Regions from separate parts of the Meiothermus taiwanensis WR-220 genome, predicted to be linked through region 3. Evidence: riboswitches for the same ligand, from Rfam matches in the RefSeq annotation. Region 3 holds a riboswitch; each other region holds the start of a gene.
The links. A riboswitch is a leader RNA that binds a small molecule or an ion and turns the genes downstream of it on or off. The one in region 3 is predicted to bind S-adenosylmethionine.
Positions count from the first base shown of each region.

Region 1 (6,060 bases), 980 kb from region 3:
GACCTGGCGCTCGACCGCGCCATGATTCCCCTGGGCTCCTGCACCATGAAGCTCAACGCCGCGGCCGAGATGATTCCCATTAGCTGGCCCGAGTTCGCCAATTTGCACCCCTTTGCACCCGCCGAGCAGGCCCAGGGCTACCACGAGCTCTTCGAGACCCTGAGCCGCTGGCTGTGTGAAATCACCGGCTACGACGCGGTCTCGCTCCAGCCCAACTCCGGGGCCCAGGGCGAGTATGCCGGGCTGCTGGCTATCCGGGCCTACCACCGCTCGAGGGGTGAGGGGCACCGCAACGTCTGCTTAATTCCTTCCTCGGCCCACGGTACCAACCCGGCCTCGGCCCAGATGGCCGGGATGGAGGTGGTGGTGGTGGCCTGCGACGCGCAGGGCTACGTGGATCTGAACGACCTCGAGGCCAAAGCAAAGCAGCACGCCGATAGGCTGGCGGCGGTGATGGTCACCTACCCCTCCACCCACGGGGTGTTCGAGGAGAAGATACGCGAGCTGTGCGACATCGTGCACCGCTACGGGGGGCAGGTCTACCTGGACGGGGCCAACCTCAACGCCCAGGTGGGGCTGGCCAAGCCCGGCCACTACGGGGCCGATGTCTCGCACCTCAACCTGCACAAGACCTTCGCCATTCCTCATGGCGGGGGCGGGCCGGGGATGGGCCCCATCGCGGTCAAGGCCCACCTGGCCCCCTTCCTGCCGGGGCACCCCGTGCTCGACGGTGGGACGGCTCCGGTGGGGCCGGTGGCGGCAGCCCCCTACGGCTCCGCCTCGATTCTGCCCATCTCGTTTGCCTACATCTGGATGATGGGCAGCGAGGGGCTCAAGCGGGCCACCGAGGTGGCCATCCTGAACGCCAACTACATTGCCAGCCGGCTCGAGCCCTACTTCCCGGTGCTCTACAAAAACGAAAAAGGCCGGGTGGCCCACGAGTGCATCCTCGACCCCCGGGCCTTCAAGGCCCGCTGTGACATCACCGCCGAAGACATCGCCAAGCGCCTGATCGACTTTGGTTTCCATGCCCCCACCATGAGCTTTCCGGTGCCCGGAACCCTGATGGTGGAGCCAACCGAGTCGGAGTCGAAGCGCGAGCTCGATCGCTTTATCAACGCCATGATCGCCATCCGCGAGGAAATCGCCCAGATCGAGCGGGGCGAGCTCACCGCCGAGGAAAGCCCCCTGCGCCATGCCCCCCACACCGTGCTGGATCTGGCCGACGAGAACTGGAACCGCAAGTACACCCGGGCCCAGGGCTGCTTCCCTGCCGGCCAGTCGGCCATGGATAAGTACTGGAGCCCGGTCAACCGGGTGGATAATGTGTACGGTGATCGCAACATCGTTTGTTCCTGTCCGCCGGTGGAGGAATACGCGTAGGGTTTGAAGCCAGATTCGGTTCGTTTGGTGCCGAATGATGGCGAACTAACCGAATCTGGTATGAATCCTGCATTGCTCCGGCTAGGGCGGGTTCGAAGGGCGGGGTGCTGAAAAACGCGGTGGATGGCGCGCATAGCGCCACCCACTCGCGGGATTGCCCCGGGCGCGGTGCTACAGAAAATCGCCCAGAATGCGCTCCACCTGGTCGGTCTCGATTAGAAAGGCGTCGTGCCCATGCGGGCTGTGAATTTCACGGTAGATGCCGCCGCTCAGAGCGGCCATCTCACGGACTTCCTGAGCGGTGTAGAGCACATCGGTATCGATGCCAACGAACAGGCTGGGGATATGCTTTAGCTGGCGGAGGGCCGCCTCGAGGCCCCCACGCCCGCGGCCCACATCGTGGGTGTCCATGGCCTCCGATAGGGTGAGGTAGGCGTTGGCATCGAAGCGCCGGGCAAATTTTTCCCCCTGGTATAGCACATAGCTCTCCCCCCGCTCGGGGTGCTGCTGCCAGCGCAGCCGGAAGGAATCGGGGGAGCGAAAAGAGAGCATGGCGATGGCCCGTCCTAGTTGAAGCCCTAAGGGCTGCTCGGTGTAATAGCCGCCCCGGTAGCCGGGATCGGCCAGCACTGCTTCGCGTGAAAGCCGGTTAAAAGCCCGGGCCCAGGGGCTGTGCACCGGCGGCGCGGCCAGCACCACCATCTTGTTTACCCGCTCGGGGTACAGCAGGGCGAACTCGAGCGCCACCATCCCCCCCAGGCTGCCGCCCAGCAAGGTCACCTTTTCGATGCCCAGAAAGTCCAGCAGCTTGGCCTGGGCTCGAGCCAGGTCGCGCACGGTCAGCTTGGGAAACTCCGGGCCATACGGGCGTCCGGTCTCGGGGTTCTGTGAGAGGGGGCCGGTTGAGCCATAGCAGCTGCCGATGTGATTGGCGCAGATAACGAAATATTTATCGGTATCCAGCATCCGGCCCGGCCCAGCCAGCTCGTCCCACCAGCCCTCGGGCCCGAAGGCCTGATCCAGTTTGGGCAGGCTGCGCAGGGTTTCCTGGGTGTAGGTTCCGGCCAGATGCGCCGAGCCTGTCCAGGCGTGAAACACCAACACCGCATTGCTGCGCTCAAAGTTAAGCTGGCCGTAGGTCTCGTAGCGCATGCGCAGTTCAGGCAGTACACCGCCGTACTCGAGGCGGAAACCACCGGCCACCAGGGCCTGGGCCGGTACCGGTGGCGGTACCCGGCCCCGGCTTTTGGGTGGCTTGATCAGCAGGGCTTCATGGTCGCCCCAGGCCTCTTGAATAAGTAGATCGGTCATCTTATGCGCCCTCGGTAGACCGAACGCGGGGGTCAGACGCCCACCCGCGAGCGCAGGGCTTGCTTGAGATCGGCTTGGATGTCTTCGATGGCTTCCAGCCCCACGCTAATCCGCACCAGCTCGGGGTTGACCCCGGCGCGCACCTGCTCCTCCGGCGATAGCTGGGAATGGGTGGTGGAGGCGGGATGAATCGCCAGGGTGCGGGTATCGCCCACATTGGCTAGGTGGGAGACCAGCTCGAGCCGGTTGATGAAGCTCTTGGCGGCCTCGTACCCACCCTTGAGGCCGAAGGTAAGCACCGAGCCCGGCTTGCCCTTGAAGTACTTCTGGGCTTTGGCGTAGCTGGGGTGATCGTCCAGGCCGGGGTAGTTGACCCAGGCCACCTCGTCCTGCTCACGCAGCCAGTGGGCCAGGGCCAGGGTGTTTTGCACGTGCCGCTCGGAGCGCAGCGAGAGGGTCTCGAGGCCCAGGAGCAGCAGGAAAGCCTCGAAAGGCCCCAGGCACTGCCCCTGGTCGCGCAGGCCGTCCACGCGGGCCTTGATGATGAAGGCCAGGTTGCCCAGGGCCTTGTGCAGCTCGAGGCCGTGGTAGCCGGGCTGGGGCTGGGTAATCAGGGGGTAGCGCCCGTTGTCCCAGTTGAAGTTGCCCCCATCCACAATCAGACCGGCGATGGCCGCACCGTGCCCCCCAATCCATTTGGTACCGGAGTGGGTTACCACGTTGGCCCCCCACTCGATGGGGCGGAAGAGGTAGCCCCCGTGCCCAAAGGTGTTGTCCACAATCAGGGCGATGCCCCGCTCCTGGGCGGCCTGGGCGATGAGCTCGAAGTCGGGGATGTTGAGGGCCGGGTTGCCCAGCGACTCCAGGTACCAGAAGCGGGTTTTGTCGTCGGTCAGACGGATGAAATCGTCCACGCTCTCCGCACTGTCAGTAAAGCGGCTTTCAATGCCAAGCCGGGGCAGCGTCACTTTGAACTGGTTGATGCTGCCACCGTAAAGGTTGGGGGTAGAAACAAAGTTATCGCCAGCCTGGGCGATGTTGGTAATGGCCAGGAACTGCGCGGCATGGCCCGAGCTGGTAGCCAGGGCCGCCACCCCCCCCTCGAGGGCCGCGATGCGCTTCTCCAGCACATCGGTGGTGGGGTTCATGATGCGGGTATAAATGTTGCCGAACTCCTGCAACCCAAAGAGCCGGGCGGCGTGGTCGGCGTCCTTGAACTGGTACGAGGTGGTGGCGTAGATGGGCACCTGACGGGCCCCGGTGGTGGGGTCGGGGCTATAGCCGGCGTGTAGTTGCAGGGTCTCGAAACGGTGTTTTTGCGACATGCTGCTCTCCTACCACCCAGCGAACAGCGGCCTGGGCCGTCTGCTCCGATGGGAATGATCCGCGTGGGATTTGGGGCGCTTTTTGGTAGGAGTTTTGCTATAGCAAAACCCCCTACCAGACGTTCTTTTATGACTGGAAGGGGGTACGGCTTTGACATTCCGCTGCGCCACTTTTTGCGCGCTCCCTTCTCTTATCTTTCCCAACCGCCAGGCTATGCCTAGCCTTGAACATCGTGTGCCTACAACGTTCAGCAGTTGGGCCGGAATTAGCACCTTGCAAAAAGCCATCTGGTGATGAGCAGAGGCTTTTTGTGGGTTGCTGCGACTTCGCAGGGCCGAATCCCTCCATCGCTCTGGATAAAAGAACTTGACTGATTGTGGCCGCGCCCCAGCGCGGATAGATGTGAGTCTAGATAGACTGTCCTGTGATGTCAAGCCCGTGTACCCTCCCGCCTTGCGGGCGTTAGAATGGCACGCATGGAGATTACGCCGGAGCTGGTGAAACATCTGAGCAGGCTTTCGCGGCTTGCCCTTACACCGCAGGAAGAGGCCAAGCTCGAGGGCGAATTGCGCTCGATTGTAGGCTTTTTTGAAAAATTGAGCGAGCTGAACACCGAGGGCTTGCCCGAGATGGCCCGGCCGGTAGAGACCACCAACCGCCTGCGGGCCGATCAGGTTCGCCCCTCGCTCACCCAGGAGCAGGCCCTGTCGGTGGCTATAGAAGTGCACGAGGGCCAGTTTAAAGTGCCCAGGGTTATTGAATAGCCGATGCGTTTTGTACTAGAAGAGCCGACCAAGCACCCTTGGACTTTTTATGCTAGACATCAAATTCATCCGCGAGAACCCCGAAGCTGTTCGTCAGGCCATAGAAAAAAAAGGGCTTACCCTCGAGCTCGACAAGCTGCTCGAGCTCGACCAGGAGGTGCAGGCCCTCAAGCGCACCATTGAAAAAATACAGGCCGAACGCAACGCCAACGCCAAGGCAGCGGCCAGGGCCAAGCCGGAAGAGCGGGCGGCCATGATCGAGCGGGGTAAAGAGATCGGCCGCCAGCTGGCTGAACTCGAGCCCCGGTTGCGCACCCTCGAGGCCCAGCTCAAGCAGCTCCTCTACCTGACCCCCACCCTTCCCTGGGAAGGGGCCCCGGTGGGGCCGGACGACTCCTTTAACGTCGAGACGCGCGTGCATGGCAATCCGCGAACCTTTCTGTTCGAACCGCTGGATCACGTGGCCTTGATAGAAAAGAACGGCTGGGGTGATTTTGAGCGCGCCGCTAAGGTTTCTGGCTCGCGTTCTTACATCCTCAAGGGTGATCTGATGGTCTACGAGCAGGCCCTGCTGCGCTTTGCGCTCGACCGGATGATCCAGGCTGGCTTCACACCGATGAGCGTGCCCAGCCTGACCAAAGAGGAGGCGCTTTACGCCCACGGACAGTTTCCCGCCGCCCGCGATCAGGTCTACTCGGTGGATGGGGGGGAGGTCTACCTGGCGGGCACCGCCGAGGTGCTGTTGAACTACCTGCACGCGGGGGAAATTCTCGCAGAGTCAGAGCTCCCCCGAACCTATTGCGCGCTCTCCCCCTGTTTTCGCAGTGAGGCCGGTTCCGCTGGAAGGGATGTGCGGGGCCTGATGCGCGTTCACCAGTTCAACAAGGTGGAGCAGTACGTGCTATGTAAGGCCGATCTGGACGAATCGAATCGCTGGTTCGAGACGATGCTTTCGATCTCCGAGGGCATTTTGCAGGCCCTCGAGCTGCCCTACCGGGTGATCGAGGTATCCACCGGGGATATGGGGCTGGGCAAGTACCGCCAGGTAGACCTCGAGACCTGGGTGCCCAGTGAAAACCGCTACCGCGAGACCCATTCCTGCTCGGCGCTGCTCGACTGGCAGGCCCGGCGGGCGGGCCTCCGCTACCGCGACGAACGCGGCAAAATACACTACGCCTACACGCTCAACAACACCGCTTTGGCGACCCCCAGGATCTTAGTGATGCTGCTGGAAAATCACCAGAACGAGGATGGCACCGTGAATGTTCCCAAGGCT
Region 1 covers NZ_CP021130.1:1,272,110-1,278,169, forward strand. The annotation lists gene gcvP (aminomethyl-transferring glycine dehydrogenase) at 1-1,383, shown strand, start outside; gene metX (homoserine O-acetyltransferase MetX) at 1,555-2,694, opposite strand; gene MTAI_RS06355 (O-acetylhomoserine aminocarboxypropyltransferase/cysteine synthase family protein) at 2,727-4,019, opposite strand; SAM riboswitch class I at 4,258-4,383, opposite strand; gene gatC (Asp-tRNA(Asn)/Glu-tRNA(Gln) amidotransferase subunit GatC) at 4,497-4,784, shown strand; gene serS (serine--tRNA ligase) at 4,834-6,060, shown strand, end outside.
Region 1: another riboswitch for S-adenosylmethionine. It lies ahead of MTAI_RS06355 (O-acetylhomoserine aminocarboxypropyltransferase/cysteine synthase family protein); the one in region 3 lies ahead of cysC (adenylyl-sulfate kinase).

Region 2 (6,060 bases), 950 kb from region 3:
GAGGCGCTCAAAACCCGCGGGCCGTTCGGGTTCGGCCAGGGTGGCCAGCTGCAGGGAAAGCGCACGGGCCGGGTAGCGCTTACCCAACAGCCTGGCGGCGACATAGCGGGGCACCGAGGGTGTAAAAAGCAAACCGCGCATAAGCACCCGCGAACCAGCGCTTAAACGGGTCAGGCTTTGGGTGGTTGGCGCCGTTGTCGAGGTTTGCATGCCCCTCCATTTTGCTCCCATTTGTGGCCTGGGGAAAAGTCACCGCAGAACCATTTGCAGGTTTTGCATAACCCTTCGCGTGGCCGGCGATTTGTTGAGGGTGTAGAGGTGCAGGCCCGGAACCCCGGCCTCGAGCAGCTCCTGGGCCTGGCGGGTGGTGTGCTCGACCCCAATCTCCAGCACCTCCTCGGGGCTTTGGGCACGCTCCAAGCGCGAAAGCAGCGGCCCCGGAATGCTGGCCCCGCACAGATCCATAAAGCGGCGCACCTGGGCCAGGTCGGTGATGGGCATCAGGCCCGGCACGATGGGCACCTCGATGCCAATGCGGCGGGCCCGCTCCACAAAACCAAAGTAAAGGGCATTGTTGAAGAAGAGCTGCGTGACCACGAAGTCGAGGCCGGCCTCCACTTTTTGCTTCAGGTGGTGCAGGTCGGCCTCGAGGCTCACCGCCTCCGGATGCCCCTCGGGGTAGCCGCCCCCGGCCAGCGCAAAGCGGTCGCCAAACTCGGCCCGGATCAGGGCGATGAGATCGGCGGCGTAGCGGAACCCCCCCGCCACCGGCTGGAATTCCCGCACGCCTTTGGGGGGGTCGCCCCGCAGTGCCATGATGTTCTCTACCCCCGCCTGGGCGTACTCGTGCAGGCGGGCCAGCAGCTCCTCGCGGGTACTGCCCACACAGGTCAGGTGGGCCATCGCCACCAGCCCCACCTCCTTCTGGATGCGGGCGGCCCACTCGGCGGTTTTGTTGCGCTCGCTGCCCCCAGCGCCATAGGTGATGGAGACAAAGGCGGGATTCAGGGGCTTGAGCTCGTGCAGGGTGCGGAAGAGCGCGGCCTCGCCCTGGGGGGTTTTGGGCGGGAAGAACTCGAAGGAAAAAATCGGCCGGCCGCTTTGCAGCAGGGTGCTAATCTTCATGGCCCACCTGCTCCACACCAGCCAGCGCCTCCAGGAGCATCTGCTGGAGATCCTGGGGGCTCTCGAGGCCCACCGAAAGGCGGATGGTCTCCGGGCCCACCCCCGCCGCCCGGCGGGCCGCCTCGGGGATGCGGCTGTGGGTGGTGGTCCAGGGGTGCACCGCCAGGGTGCGGGCGTCCCCCACATTGGGCGCCTGGATGATCTTCAGGTTAGCAAGGAAGCGGCTGGCCCCCTCGAGCCCGCCCCGGATGCCAAAGGTCAGAATGCTGCCATACCCACCGCGCAGGTACTGGGTGGCCCGGGGGTGGGCCGGGTCGGTGGGCAGGCCGGGGTAGCGCACCCAGGCCACCTGGGGCTGGGATTCGAGCCAGCGGGCCAGCATCAGCGCGGTCTGGCTGGCCCGTTCGATGCGCAGCGCCACCGTCTCGAGGCCCTGGAAGAGCAAATAGGCGTTGAAGGGCGAGAGCACCATCCCGCCCAGCGAGAGCCCCAACTGGCGCACCCGCTCCAGAAAACACCGCGCCCCAAACTGCTCCCAGGGGATTTTTCCCTGGGCGTCGGGGCTGGTGAACTGCGGGTAATGCTGCCAAAGGGTGGTTTCCCGCGAGAGCACCGCCCCCCCCAGAATCGAGCCGTGGCCGCTGGCCCACTTGGTCAGGCTGTGCACCACCACGTGCGCCCCGTGCTCCAGGGGGCGGGCTAAGGCCCCCACCGCGCCAAAGGTGTTGTCCACCACCAGGGCCACCCGGTGGGCCTCGCAGAGCTCCGCCAGTCCTTGCAGGTCGGGGAGCTCGAGCGAGGGGTTCCCCAGCACCTCCACGAAAACCGCCCGGGTCTTCTCGCTCAAGGCCGCCTGCACCGCCGCCACCTCGGGCGCTACAAAATGCACCCGCACCCCCATCAGGCCAAACACCTGGTTCAAAAGGCCCACCGTACCGCCAAACAGGCCGGGGCTGGCCACGATCTCGTCGCCCGAGCGCACCAGGGCCAGCAGGCTGGCAAAGCTGGCAGCCTGCCCCGAGGCCAAACAAACCGCCCCCAAAGCCCCCTCGAGGGCGGTAAGACGGGCCTCGAGGGCCGCCACCGTGGGGTTCTGGATGCGGGCATAGGTATAGCCCTGGTTGGTGGCAAACTTATGGGCGCCGTCCTCCAGGTCGGCGAAGCCATAGGCCGCCGTCGCATAGATCGGCACGCCCACCGCGTTATGGGGATCTTGTAGGGGAAGCCCACTCAAAACAGCTAGACTGGAAAACTCCATCTACCCTCCTTCAGTCCTGCGCGAAGAAGGGCTTTTTTTTCCCTTCTTCCATCTTTCCCCTGGTGCCTTTGCTGTGCCTAGCGACACCGGGGCGGATTTGGCACCAAGCGCGGGGGTTTCTCGGTAATGGGCGATTGCCCCCGCAGGTTGCCGCAGCTTCATCGGGCCGTTCCCTCCGCTGCTCTGGATAGAAGAACTGCTTACCCTGGGCGGGTAAGGTTCTATGCAATGGTATGGGCTGGAAGGGTCATCGTCAAGATAAATACAGGGTCAAAAAGACAACCAAACAGCCGCATCGGTACCGATGCGGCTGTTTCAGCCTTGGGCAGGGCCGGTTTTGTCCACAAGCAGCTTCCGTGCTACAGGTAGCCTGCCCGCCGGAGCTCTTCCTCCACCACCGCCAGCACCCTGGGGTAGGCCTCTTCCAGGGTCAGGCCGCGCAGGGTAGCCCCCGCCGCCGGCACGTGGCCCCCGCCGCCCAGCTTGACCGCCACCGCCTGGGCCGAAACCCCGCCGCGGCTGCGGATGCTGATCTTCACCCCTTCCTCGCGCTCACGCAGAAAAACCGCGATCTGGCTGCCCTCGGCGTAGCGGATGATGCCCACGAAGTCGTCGGAGTCTTCCTCGTTGATCCCAGGGGGCATATGGGCTGTCACCAGCAGCCCCCCAAAATGGAACCCCACCGTGGAAAGCACCGCCCCCATAGCCTTGAAGTAGCCCACCGGCCGCCACTGCAGGCGGTCGGTCAGCTCGGCCAGTTGCACCCCGTACCCCACCAGCTCGGCAGCGGTGTGCAGCACCTCAGGGGTGGTATTGGCAAAGCGAAAGTTGCCAGTGTCGGTGATCAGGCCGGTGAGCACCGGGGTGGCAATCTCAGGCGTCCAGGTGACCCCCAGCGCATCAATCAGGTCTTTGACAATCTGGGCGGTGGCGGCCTTGGAGGGATCTACCACCGAAAGGTAGCCAAAGCGCGGGTTGGTGCCGTGGTGGTCAATGTTGATCACGAATCCCTCCACCGGCGCGCCCGCCACCCGGCTGGGCTCCGCCGAGTCCAGCACCACCAGGGTGGCCCCCTCCGGCACGTGCTGGATGGGGTCGCTGTACTCGTCTTCCCGCACCAAAAACCGCAGGAAGCGCGGGGGGTCGGCAATCCAGGTCACTTTTTTATCCAGGGCTTGGAGGGCTCGAAAGAGCCCCAGCGACGAGCCAATCGCGTCGCCATCGGGGTCTACATGCGAGACCACGATGATGGGGCCCTCGAGCTCGCGTAAGGTATCAGCCACGGTTCGAATCTTCTCCCAGTAGCGGGGCTCGGGGGCGTTGTGTGCAGCGTCCATGACACCCCACTATAACGGCAAATCATCCAGCCAGGCGAGTACGCTATTCGCCAACTCCCCTCGTGCGCGTACAGGCTATAATCCCGGTTGGACTTATGGAACGGCTTATTCCCCCTACCTCCTCCCTCAAGGGCACCCTTCGCGTTCCCGGCGATAAATCGGTCACCCACCGCGGCCTTATGCTGGGCACGCTGGCCCAGGGCGAAAGCACCCTCTACTACCCGCTCAAGGCCGGCGACACCCTCTCCACCGCGCAGGTGATGCGCCAGCTTGGGGCGGAAATTACCGAGCAGGGCGAGCATTTTCACATTAAAGGGGTGGGCCTGCGGCTCAAAGAACCCGGCGACGTGCTCGACTGCGGCAACGCCGGCACCCTGATGCGGCTGGTGGCGGGGCTTTTGTCGGGGCAGGATATATTCGCGGTGCTCACCGGCGATGCCTCGCTCCGGCGGCGGCCCATGGGCCGGGTGACCCTCCCCTTGCGGCAGATGGGTGCCCGCATCGAAGGCCGCGAGAACGGCCAGCTGGCCCCCTTGGCCATCCGGGGCGGCGGGCTGCGGGGCATCCACTACGAGCTGCCGGTAGCCAGCGCCCAGGTCAAAAGCGCCCTTCTGCTGGCAGGGCTTTTCGCCGAAGAAGACACCGAGGTGCTGGAGCCCGCCCCCACCCGCGACCACACCGAGCGGGTCTTCAGGCACTACGGCCTGCCGATCGAGGTGGAGGGCCGCCTGATCCGCACCCGCCGGGCCGAACCCTTCGCCGCCAAAGACCTGACCGTACCCGGCGATTTCAGCAGCGCGGCCTTTTTCATTGTGGCCGCCCTGATCACCCCCGATTCCGAGGTTACCTTGGAGGGTGTGGGCCTCAACCCCACCCGCACCGGGCTGCTCACGGTGCTCAAAGAGATGGGGGCCGACCTGAGCTGGGAAGTGACCGAGGGACAGGAGGGCGAGCCGGTGGGCTGGATTCGGGCCCGTTCGTCGGCGCTTAGGGGGGTGGCGGTAGACCCCAGACTGATTCCGCTGATGGTGGACGAGGTGCCCATCCTGGCGGCGGCGGCGGCCTGGGCCGAGGGTGAGACCTATATTCCGGGCCTCGAGGAGCTGCGGGTCAAGGAGTCCGACCGGGTGGCGGCCATCGCCAAAAACCTGCAAAACCTGGGCGTGCCGGTCGAGGTAGGCCCCGACTGGCTGCGGATTCGCGGCGGCAGCGTGGCGGGGGGCGGCCTGGTTGAGCCCTTCCACGACCACCGCATCGCCATGGCCTTTGCGGTGTGTGGCCTGCCCAAAGGGGTCACGGTGCAGGACGCCGAGTGGGCCAGCATCAGCTTCCCGAGCTTCTGGCAGGATCTGGATCGCCTGGCCGGCCAGGTATAGTTTCTGCCCCACCCCTTCCAGCCCTTCACCCATGAACGAGGTTATTACCATAGATGGCCCCTCCGCCTCGGGCAAAACCAGCGTAGCCAAACTGGTAGCCCAGCGCCTGGGCATTCCCTACATCTCCAGCGGCCTGTTGTACCGGGCGGTGGCCCTGATGTGCTTGCTCGAGAATGTTTCAGCCGAAGAAATTGAAAAACGCCTGCCAAAGCACCGCCTCGAGCTCCAACCCACCCCCACCCAGAACCTGGTTTTTCTGGACGGCCACGAGGTGAGCGAGGCCTTGCACAGCCTCGAGGTAGACCAGGTTGTCTCGGCGGTAGCCGTGCGCCCCGCCATCCGGGAATACGTCAACCAGGTGCTGCGCAGGATACCGCCCCCTTTTGTGGTGGATGGCCGGGACATGGGCAGCACGGTGTTTCCCCAGGCCCGCTACAAGTTCTACCTCACCGCCACCCCCGAGGTGCGGGCCCAGCGCCGCGTCCCCGAGCGGGGCGCCGCCTTCGACACGGTGCTATCCGAAATCATCCGGCGCGACGAGGCCGATAAGCACCAGAGCGCCCCGGCCAGGGATGCCATCATCCTGGACACCAGCTACCTCGACCTCGATGGGGTGGTGCAAAGGGTGCTCGAGCACATCCATCCCCTTTCCTAGCCGGACAGGCCAGGGCAGGGAGGGTCGGCTCCAGCCCGCCCAGCCGACCCTCCCACCCGGATGAAAAACCTAAAGGTTAGCCCTCAAACCCCAGCAGGAAGGGGTCTTCCAGCATCTCGGCCACAAAGCGGCAGAAACGGGCCGCATCGGCCCCGTCAATCAGGCGGTGGTCGTAGGAGAGGGAGAAGGGCATGATGTTGCGCGGCTCAAAGACCGCCTTCTCGGCGTTCCACACCGGCTCCAGGCTGCTGCGCGAAACGCCCATAATAGCCACCTCGGGCCAGTTGACGATGGGGGTGAAACCCGTAC
Region 2 covers NZ_CP021130.1:396,729-402,788, reverse strand. The annotation lists gene MTAI_RS02075 (zinc-dependent alcohol dehydrogenase) at 1-141, opposite strand, end outside; gene metF (methylenetetrahydrofolate reductase [NAD(P)H]) at 250-1,125, opposite strand; gene MTAI_RS02065 (O-acetylhomoserine aminocarboxypropyltransferase/cysteine synthase family protein) at 1,115-2,383, opposite strand; SAM riboswitch class I at 2,429-2,577, opposite strand; gene MTAI_RS02060 (DHH family phosphoesterase) at 2,743-3,720, opposite strand; gene aroA (3-phosphoshikimate 1-carboxyvinyltransferase) at 3,816-5,096, shown strand; gene cmk ((d)CMP kinase) at 5,128-5,751, shown strand; gene MTAI_RS02045 (2-oxo acid dehydrogenase subunit E2) at 5,828-6,060, opposite strand, start outside.
Region 2: another riboswitch for S-adenosylmethionine. It lies ahead of MTAI_RS02065 (O-acetylhomoserine aminocarboxypropyltransferase/cysteine synthase family protein); the one in region 3 lies ahead of cysC (adenylyl-sulfate kinase).

Region 3 (6,060 bases):
AGTGGGGGGGATCGTCGACCGCATTGAGCCAGACGCCGCGCTCCCTTGCCTCCTGGGCGATGATTGAGTTGAGGCTCGGATCCACCGGATGGGAAAAGCACAGCACGAAGCCGGCCAGATCCCCGTAGGTGTAGCTGCGTTGCTGCCACTCGAGCCGCCCCTGGCGAAGGGCCTCTTCCAGTTCGGGGTGATGCAGAGGCGAGATCAGGCGAACCCAGGCCCCCTGCTCCAAAAGCTTTTGTACCTTGCTGGCCGTCTCCAGGCCTCCCCCGATGAAGAGCACTTTTTTGCCTTGCAGATTGAGCATTACCGGATACACATCTCACCTCGCCAGGGCGGGTATGCCGCGCAGAATCAGGTGCGAACCAATCAGCATCAGCCAGAGCAAAAGGCCTATTCTAAAAGGCCGCTGGTTGACCCGCTGGCCCAGCCAGGCCCCCAGCAAAGAGCCGAGCAAACCACCGCAGGCCAGCTTGGCCAGCAGCAGCCCGTCGGTCTGGCCCAGCGCTGCGTGCAGCCCACCGGCAAAAGCGGATAGCCCAAGGCCAAACCAGAGATCTGTACCCACGATCTGCCTGGGGGGCAGGCGGGTTCCGCTCATCAGCAGCAAAATACCCAGGGCCCCGGCCCCTGCCGAGGAAAAGCCCACCTCCAGGCCGATGAAGGCGGCGATGGCCACGATCCACTGGGGGGCCAGGGGCCGAGGGGGTAGCCTCTTAAGGGTGATGGCCAGGTTGATGATCGCCACGAGCAAAATAATCAAGCCTATGCCGACCAGCACCGCCTCTTTGTGAACCTTTAGGGAGTGCAGCAGCAGGCTGCCGGCCGCGGCGGCTGGCAGCCCGCCGATTAGCAAAAGGCGCAGGGCTTGCCAGTTGACCCCTTGTTTTTGCCAGTAAACCCACCCGGCGGGAATCTTTGCCAGCATAGAGAAAAGCAGCGCTGTGCCAACGGCAACCTCGGGTGGAACCCCCAGGGCCAGGATCAGCAGCGGGGTGGTGAGGGTGCCCCCGCCGACCCCGGTCAGGCCGATGCACAGGGCGATGACGAAACCTATGACAACCTCGAGCATCCAACTTACCTCCAGCCTGGTAGCTGCCTGGATATATACCGGTGAGGGGTTTGAGTAGAGACCCCCGGATATCTGAGAAGCCGAGACCTCCCCAGAGCCTTAGCGATGTTCTACAGCCTTGGCCTGATAAGCGGAGCGTAGCACCGCCGCCACCTCCGGCCGGGTAAACTCCGCAGGCAGCGGGGCCCCTGCGCGCAGCAGCTCGCGCACGCGGGTGCCGGAGAGCACCAGGTGGTGCTGGCTGTCGTGGGGGCAGGTGCGGGGCGTGACGATGGCCTGGCAGGCCCGGCAGTAGAAAGAGTGCTCAAACTTGACTATCTGAATGCCGATCTCCTCGGGCCTGAAGGCCGAGAAAATTTCCTGGGCTTCGTAGGGGCCATAGTACTGGCCGACGCCGGCATGGTCGCGGCCCACAATGAAATGGGTGCAGCCGTAATTTTTTCGGCTGATGGCATGCAAGACCGCTTCGCGGGGCCCCGCGTAGCGCATGGCTGCCGGATAGACCCCCAGCAGAACCCGTTCCTTGGGGTAGTAGTGCTCCAGGAGCACCTTATAGGCCTCCATGCGCACAGAAGCCGGGACATCGTCGGCCTTGGTGGCACCGACCAGGGGGTTGAGGAACAGCCCGTCGAGCTGTTCCAGGGCTACTTTGTGCAGGTATTCGTGGGCCCGGTGGATGGGGTTGCGGGTCTGAAAAGCGACCACCGTTTTCCAGCCCCGTTGGGCAAAAATGCGCCGTGTCTCGCGGGGGGTGTAGTGGTGCTCGGGGAAGGGCCCCCGATCCAGGTGCAACAAATACACGCCCCCGGCCAGGTAGACCTCGCCTCGAGCCAGCAAAGCCGCCACCCCGGGGTGGGCGGGGTTGGCGGTGCGGTAGACCGCCAGGGCTTCCTGCCTTTTGTCGGGCTGATACTGCTCCTCTACCTCGAGCAGGCCCACCGTTTTCCCATTCCAGACCAGGCGCACGCGCCGGCGGTACAGAACGGCCTGCGAGCGCGGGACGGCCAGGGTGATGGGAATGCTCCAGGGCAGGCCACCAGAGAGCCGCATCTCCTCCAGCACGCGCCGGTAATCGGCCTCCCCCATGAACCCCTGCAGGGGCGAGTAGACCCCGGTGGCGATCAGCTCCAGGTCGGCGTAGCCCTGGGCGTCTAGCTCGAGGGCCGGAAGGTGGGCGAACTCTTGTGGATCCGCCTCCAACACGCGTTCAACCAGGGTGCCCCCGTGCGGTGATGGTAAGCTTACAACATTTGTAAGTTTTTCAGCCATAAAAAAACTCCTACAAAGCTTGTTCACCCTGCCACAGGCCGCACTCGGTTTTGCCCCGGCCTGCCCAGCGGCCGGCCCGGGCCTCCTCGCCGGGGCGCACGGCGCGGGTGCAGGGCCAGCAACCGATGCTGAGAAAGCCCGACCAGTACAGAGGGTTGACGAAAAGCTGGTGCGTTTGTGCGAAGGCCTCGAGCTGGGCGCGATGCCAGTAGGCCAGCGGGTTGATGCGCAGCCGCTGGCCGGGCTCCAGAAACCCCAGCCCCTGGCGGGTGGGGGCCTGATCCCGGCTGCGGGCGTTTAGCAGCGCCGAGGGGTTTTTTTCCGAAAGGTAGGCGCGCAAGGGGGCCACTTTGCGCACGTTGCAGCAGCCGTCGGGGTCGCTGCGGAAGCGCTCCTCTCCCCAGGGGTCGGGCGGCAGCCCGGCGCTGAGGGTCACAAAGCGCATCTGTGGGTAGCGGGCCGAGAGGCGGTCGCGGGTCTCGAGGGTTTCCGGGAAATGATAGCCGGTGTCCACAAACACCACCTCACCGGTATAGCCGGCCTGCGCGGCCAGCTCGAGCAGCACCACCCCATTGAGGTTGAAGGCGCTGGTGATGATAAGGTCGGGGTAGTGCTCCAGGGCCCACTGGATGACCTCGAGGGGCGGGGTCTGGGGGTTCCAGTGCTCAGGGATCACCGCCTGCCCACCTCCCTAACACCCAAAGGGGCCAGGGCTGCCAGCAGACGGTCGAGGCACTCCTGCAGGCTCATCTGATCGGTGCGCAGGTGCAAATCGGGGTTCAGAGGGGGCTCGTAAGGGTCTGAAATCCCGGTAAAGTGCGCTATCTCGCCGCGCAGGGCCCGGGCGTACAGGCCCTTTACGTCCCTCTGGATCAGCACCTCCAGGGGTGCGTCCACGTAGACCTCGAGCTTCCTGGGGGCTTCGGCCAGCACGGCTTCGCGGGTAGAACGGTAGGGGCTGATGGCGCTTACCAGCACCAGCACCCCATGTTTGGCCAGCAGGTTGGCCACATAACCGATGCGGCGGATGTTGGTATCGCGGTCTTCTCGGCTAAAGCCCAGGCCTTTCGATAAATGCTCCCGCACCACATCGCCATCGAGATGCTCCACCGGGTATCCGGCTTCGTATAAGAGCACCTCCAGGGCCCGGGCCAGGGTGGTTTTACCGGCTCCAGAAAGCCCGGTGAACCAGATGACAGCCCCCGATGCAAGCGATGGCTTGCGGTGCTGCCCTCCGGGTCTCCTGCTGCTGGCTGGAGCGGAATAACCTGTGGTGTGGCTTGAGGAGATGGCGCTCGAGTTTTCCAAGATATTCAAACCCCCTTATCTTTCCCAGCACAGAGGCCGGGCCGGAATTGGCACCTTGCCTTTGGCAGGTTGCCGCAGCTTCATCGGGCCGTTCCCGTCGGGCAGTTGCCCTGTCCGCTGCTCTGGATAAGGCCTAGAGCCTTGATACCAGGCACGGCCGCCTGGTGAAGGGTAGGCTAGCATAAGTTACAACTTTTGTAAACTAATCGAGCGTTCGACCCCCTCGGGGTTCAGGAGGGGTTTGCACGGGCCAGGGCGCTTTTCTCACCCAAGGCTGCGGTAGACTTCTAGCATGAAAGTTCTGAGTGCGCTGGCCTTCGCGATCGTGCTGGGGGTGGCGGCGGTGGCCTGGGTTCTGTATGCGCTGCAGCCTGGGCTGTTGATCGGTACACCCTGGGGCCTGGTTCACCTGAGCCTGCTGTGGGTGGGGGCCTTCGGGTTGGGCCTGGCCGTGATGGGGTTATACGTGCTGACCGGCTGGATGCAGGCCCAGGCTGCTTTGCGCCAGCGCAACCTGGAACTGCGTCAGCTTAGGGCTGAACTCGAGGCCCTCAGAAAACAGCACCCTGAAGAAACTCCGGTCATACCAGACCGGCCAGCTTGAGTAAAAGCGCCGTTCAGATGCCGGCAAGCCCCCTCGATGGGCAGAGAGTGAGACCCAGCCCGCCTATCCACTGGGGGCCCTGGGCTGATCGGGTGTGCGGTGGTAGGAGATCTGGATGAAGTGGACACTCCGTACATGGCCCCATGTGGCCGAGCTTCGGCCGTTGATTGAACAACTGGGTATACCGCCGCTGGCGGCGGCGGTTTTCTGGAACCGGGGGTTCCGGCGCAAGGAAGACCTCGAGCCCCCCCTGGTATGCCTTCCCATCGATGGCCTCCAGCGGGCGGCTTTGCGCATCATTGAAGCTTTGGAAAAACGCGAGCGCATACGGGTTCACGGCGACTACGACGCCGACGGCCTGACCGGCACGGCCCTGCTGCTGAATGGCTTGGGGAAACTGGGGGCCGAGATTCACGCCTTTATCCCTCACCGCCTGGAGGAGGGCTACGGGGTGCTGATGGATCGGGTGCCGGAGCACCTCGAGGCCTGCGACCTGTTCATCACAGTAGACTGCGGCATCACCAACCACGCCGAACTGCGCGCGCTGGTGGAGAATGGGGTCTCGGTGCTGGTCACCGACCACCATTCGCCGGGTGCTGCGCCGCCGCCAGGTCTGATTGTGCATCCGGCCCTCTCGCCTGGTTTGCAAGGCCAGGTGCACCCCACCGGCTCGGGGGTGGCTTTCTTGCTGCTGTGGCAGGTTTACGAGCTGCTGGGTCGGGATCCACCCTTGGAGTACGCCGACCTGGCCGCTGTTGGCACGGTGGCCGACGTAGCCCCTCTGCAGGGCTTTAATCGGGCCCTGGTTCAGGAGGGGCTTCGTCGCCTGCGCGATTCCGCCAACCTGGGCCTCAGGGTGCTGGCGGCGCAACACTGCCAGGAATTCAGCGCCAGCGAGATCGCCTTTCGCATCGCACCCCGTATTAATGCAGCCTCGCGGCTGGGGCAGGCTGGGATTGCCCTGGAGCTCCTCACCACCCAGGATGTTTTGCAAGCCCATGCCCTGGCGGAGCGCCTAGACCAGCTTAATGTGCAGCGCCAGCGCATCGAGGAGGCCATGCTGGAACGTATCGGGCCCACCCTCGACCCCACCCATCCAGCCCTGGTCATCCACGATGCCGAAGGGCACCCTGGGGTGATGGGCATTGTGGCCAGCCGGGTGCTCGAGCGCTACTACAAGCCGGTGTTTATCATCGCCGAGGGCAAGGGCTCGGTGCGCTCCACGCCCGGTATCAGCGCGGTAGGGGCCTTGCAGTCTGCCAGGGCCTACCTCGAGCGCTTTGGGGGCCATGCCCAGGCGGCGGGGTTTGCCATTCAAGAAAGCCAGATCCCGGCCTTTACCCAGGCCATCCATCGCTATGCTGCGCAGTTCCCGGTGCCAGAACCCGAGATTGTGCTAGACGGATGGCTGGATGGGGAAGACCTGCTGGAGCTCTACCAGGCCTTAGAGCGGCTCGAGCCGGTGGGGGAGGGCAACCCCGAGCCTTTGTTTTATGCCCAGGGTAAGCCGGAATATGTGCGTACCATGGGGGAAGGCAGGCACCTATCGTTCCGCTTGAACGGGATCCGGGTGGTCAAATGGCGCGATAATGGCGAACACCTGCCCGAGGCCATCGAGCTGGCCGCAGGGCTGGTGCTGAACCGCTGGAACGGCGAGCAGAGCATCGAGCTGAGGGCCCAGGCCTACCGGCCATTAACGGCCGCCCCGCTATCGGGGTGGGCTATTCCACTGCCATTTGCCGAGGCGGTGCGCCAGGCCATCACCCAGGCCGCCAAGGTGTATGTGCACCCTGAGGGGGCCGGCTGG
Region 3 covers NZ_CP021130.1:2,248,230-2,254,289, reverse strand. The annotation lists gene MTAI_RS11065 (precorrin-2 dehydrogenase/sirohydrochlorin ferrochelatase family protein) at 1-319, opposite strand, end outside; gene MTAI_RS11060 (sulfite exporter TauE/SafE family protein) at 323-1,072, opposite strand; gene sat (sulfate adenylyltransferase) at 1,172-2,341, opposite strand; gene MTAI_RS11050 (phosphoadenylyl-sulfate reductase) at 2,352-3,017, opposite strand; gene cysC (adenylyl-sulfate kinase) at 3,014-3,658, opposite strand; SAM riboswitch class I at 3,662-3,782, opposite strand; gene MTAI_RS11040 (LapA family protein) at 3,942-4,253, shown strand; gene MTAI_RS11035 (single-stranded-DNA-specific exonuclease RecJ) at 4,369-6,060, shown strand, end outside.